Regions from separate parts of the Holdemanella sp. DFI.5.55 genome, predicted to be linked through region 1. Evidence: riboswitches for the same ligand, from Rfam matches in the RefSeq annotation. Region 1 holds a riboswitch; the other holds the start of a gene.
The links. Region 1 has a riboswitch for thiamine pyrophosphate ahead of LJE08_RS04285 (HAD family phosphatase). Riboswitches for the same ligand answer to the same signal wherever they lie in the genome.

Region 1 (2,210 bases):
AGGTAAAAGAGTTGTGATTTTGGGTAGTGGTGACATTGGTTTAATTATGGCGCGAAGAATGACTTTGGAGGGCGCAAAAGTTTTAGCTGTTGTTGAGGTTATGCCGTACTCAAATGGTTTGAATCGTAATATTGTTCAGTGTCTACATGATTATGATATTCCATTGTATTTAAGTCATACAATTACGGATATTGTGGGTAAGTCTAGAGTGGAAAAGGTTGTTGTTTCTAAGGTGGATGAAAATAGAAATCCAATCGAAGGAACAGAAATGGAATTTGATTGTGACTGCGTATTGTTGTCTGTTGGATTGATTCCAGAAAATGAGTTGTCAAATGATTTAGGGATTGAAATGGATTCTAGAACACATGGCCCTATTGTTTATGAAAATATGGAGACTTCTATGGAAGGGGTATTCGCATCAGGTAATGTTGTGCATGTGCATGATTTAGTGGATTTTGTAAGTTTGGAAAGTGAAACGGCTGGAATGGGTGCTGGTCGATATGTTTCAAATGGCGAAGTATCTAAGGATCGTTTCGTAAGGACGATAAATGGAGATAATATTTCGTATGTAGTTCCTCAATATATTCGTAAGGATAATGTAGAAAAGAGTGTTGAGCTTTCTTTCCGTGTAAGAAGACCAACGCAACAGGTAAATATTGTCGTGAAGGATGGGGATACAATCATTGCGAAATTTAAAAAGGAACATGTGATTCCAAGTGAAATGGAGAAGATATCAATTCCTAAAATATTGCTTGAAAAGGCAGATAAAGAATTGGTTGTATCTATTGAGGAGGATGCGTAATGAGAGAGTTAATTTGTATAACATGTCCTAAGGGTTGCCATTTAAAGGTTGATGAAGAAAATGATTATAAAGTAACTGGAAATGGTTGTCCTAGAGGTGCAATCTATGGAAAGAAAGAGTGTACGCATCCAACTCGTGTTGTGACAAGTACTGTGAAAATTGTGGGTGCTGAGATTGAAAGATTGAGCGTGAAAACCAACGGGGATATTCCAAAGGAAAAGATTTTTGATGTTATGAAGGAATTGAACCGTGTGGTTGTGAAGGCACCTGTGCATCGTGAAGATGTAATTGTTTCTGATATTTGTGGTACGGGTGTTGATTTAGTTGCGACGAAAGACTTATAATATTGTTGTTAAAAAAGGGGAGATTTTAGGCTAAGAGTAGGTTTGTCCTAGACCCTATAACCTGATTTGGATAATACCAACGTAGGGAATATATCTTTTTGATAGTGAGCTGCAGATTGGTTTTCTGCAGCTTTTTTTTCTTGGTGGAGAGAATATGAATTATTCAATTTTTGATGTGGATGGAACAATACTGGATTCAATGGAAGTATGGAATACTTTGGCAAGTCAATATGTTCAAAGTTTGGGAATGGTTCCCGAAAAAAATCTTGATGAAATTGTTTCAGATATGAGTTTAGAACAGAGCGCAACATACTTGAAGAATCATTATAAAATCAGTAAACAAGAAGAACGAATCATTTCTGAGGTATTGAATTTTATATCAGATTTTTATGAGTATGAAGTGAACCTTATGCCTGGGTTTAAAGAGTTTATTTCACATTATGATTCGATTAATGTGATTGGTACAAGTTGTGATGAAGAGCTTGTAAAAATTGCGTTGAATAGACTGGGTGTGTTGAATTATTTTGAAGATATTATAACTTGTTCAAAGGTGAATAAGTCAAAAGATGATCCGGATTTTTATTTGGCATGTGCACAAGTTTTAAACCAAAGACCAGAAGATATAATTGTGTTTGAGGATGCAGATTATTGTATAGATGTGGCGAAAAAAGTCGGATTTAAAGTGATTAAAATAAAAGATTGGAGAGATTTAAATGAAAAGTGCATTAACGATTGCGGGAAGTGATTCGAGTGGGGGAGCAGGCATTCAGGCAGACATTAAAACCATGTGTGCTAACCATGTGTTCGCAACAAGTGCAATCACGGCATTAACAGCGCAAAACACATTGGGAGTAACGGGTATTATGGATGTAACACCTGAATTTTTGGGTGAACAGCTAGATGCGGTATTTACAGATATTTATCCGGATGCGGTAAAGATTGGGATGGTATCAAGTTCTAGTTTGATTGAGATGATCGCAAAGAAACTAAAGGAATATAAGGCAGAAAATATTGTCGTTGATCCTGTGATGGTTGCGACAAGTGGTGCTAGATTGATTAGTGAG
Region 2 (2,210 bases), on a different contig from region 1:
TACCTGCTATTCTAGTTATTTTGATTTCTGTATTTAAATTACCTTCCTTATTAGGAATGGGCTTAGCCGTAGTTGTATCTGCTGCTTTTGCGATGGTATTTCAAGGGGTAAACTTTGTTGATTTAATGAACTATGCTTTTAATGGTTTCAGCATTGAAACAGGTGTATCCATTGTTGATCCAATGTTGAATCGTGGTGGTGTACTTTCTATGTCTGAATTATTAGTGACATTTATGGTTGCTAGTGTAATGGGAGCTGTCATAACGTCTACTGGTATTTTGGATGTTTTGGCAAAAAATGTTCTTTTAAAATTTATAAAGAATCGTACAGTACTAGTGTTTGTCACTTTGGTGTATTGTTATGTTGTGAACTTCTTAACAGCTGGCGGACAAACAGTATCTATCATTGTAACTGAACAAACGTTTGAATCGACTTATGAAGATATGAATGTTTCTCGTAAAGTATTATCTAGAACACTCGAAGATTCTGGGACATTATCTGCGCCTATCGTTCCTTGGGGTGTTGCGACAATTTATGTCATGGGCGTACTTGGGTGCTCAACAGCTTATATTCCATACGCATGGTTTATCTTTGTCGTTCCTATTTTCTCAATGATTTGTGCCATTACTGGAATTGGAATTTGGGATAAAGAAGAAAAGCCTGTTCGAAAATAAATGTCTTATATCTTTACTATCTTTTAGAATTGGTGTATAACTTAAATGTAAATGAAAAAAGGGAGCTTGTAGTACAGGCTGAGAGGAAAGTATGACTTTCGACCTATAACCTGATTTGGATAATGCCAACGTAGGGAAATACTTTGTCTTTTTAGTGTGAGTATACCTATATTGGTTGCTCACTTTTTTTTGTGGCGAAATGGGGGCACCACTTTTTGTCACGTTAAATAATCATTTGGAAAAGGAGATTTTAAAATGAACACAAATGAAGGTACAGTAAGTACAGGCGCTACATATACCACTCAGATGGATGCTGCGCGTAAGGGGATTATTACGCCAGAAATGAAGATTGTAGCCCAAAAAGAAAAAATGACTGAAGAAGAACTAAGAGAGTTAGTCGCATGTGGTAAGGTTGTAATTCCGGCCAATAAAAACCATAAATCTTTAAATCCTGAAGGTGTGGGAAGTATGTTACGCACGAAGATCAATGTAAACTTAGGGGTTTCTAGAGATTGTAAAGATTATGATGTCGAAATGGAAAAAGTTATGGCAGCCGTAAATCTTGGCGCAGAATCAATTATGGATTTATCGAGTCATGGAAATACACAACCATTCCGTCAAAAATTAACATCTGAATGTCCAGCTATGATTGGTACTGTACCTGTATATGATAGTGTGATTCACTACCAAAGAGATTTAAATACATTAACCGCAAAGGATTTCTTGGATGTAGTCGAGTTACATGCCAAAGATGGTGTGGATTTTGTTACTTTGCACTGTGGAATCACAAGAAAGACGATTGATCAAATCAAAAAACACAAACGTAAAATGAATATTGTTTCTCGTGGAGGAAGTTTAGTCTTTGCGTGGATGTCAATGACAGGTGAAGAAAACCCATTCTATGAATACTATGATGAAATCTTGGATATCTGTGAAAAATATGATGTGACGATTTCTTTAGGAGATGCTTGTCGTCCTGGATGTTTAGCAGATGCCACAGATGTCTGTCAAATCGAAGAATTGGTTCGTTTAGGAGAACTTACAAAACGTGCTTGGGAACATAACGTACAAGTTATTGTCGAAGGACCTGGACATGTTCCATTAGATCAGGTTGCGGCCAATATGCAGGTTCAGCAACAAATCTGTATGGGTGCTCCATTTTATGTGTTAGGCCCATTAGTTACAGATATTGCGCCAGGCTATGATCATATTACAGCGGCTATTGGTGGTGCGGTTGCAGCTATGTCAGGAGCAGCCTTCTTATGTTATGTAACACCGGCAGAACACTTGGCTTTACCAAATGTTGAAGATACAAAACAAGGAATCATTGCTTCTAAGATTGCAGCACATGCGGCTGATATTGCCAAAGGTGTTAAAGGAGCACGAGATATTGATGACAAGATGGCTGACGCAAGAAAGAATCTAGATTGGGATGCGCAATTTGAGTGTGCGCTAGATCCAGAAACCGCAAAAGCAATTCGTCAATCTCGTATGCCAGAAGATGATCATAGTGACACTTGTAGTATGTGTGGTAAA

Region 2: another riboswitch for thiamine pyrophosphate. It lies ahead of thiC (phosphomethylpyrimidine synthase ThiC); the one in region 1 lies ahead of LJE08_RS04285 (HAD family phosphatase).

The regions. Positions count from the first base shown of each region.
Region 1 covers NZ_JAJDMK010000012.1:553-2,762, reverse strand. The annotation lists gene LJE08_RS04295 (NAD(P)/FAD-dependent oxidoreductase) at 1-802, shown strand, start outside; gene LJE08_RS04290 (DUF1667 domain-containing protein) at 802-1,146, shown strand; TPP riboswitch at 1,152-1,251, shown strand; gene LJE08_RS04285 (HAD family phosphatase) at 1,301-1,891, shown strand; gene thiD (bifunctional hydroxymethylpyrimidine kinase/phosphomethylpyrimidine kinase) at 1,860-2,210, shown strand, end outside.
Region 2 covers NZ_JAJDMK010000063.1:2,482-4,691, forward strand. The annotation lists gene nhaC (Na+/H+ antiporter NhaC) at 1-674, shown strand, start outside; TPP riboswitch at 723-828, shown strand; gene thiC (phosphomethylpyrimidine synthase ThiC) at 930-2,210, shown strand, end outside.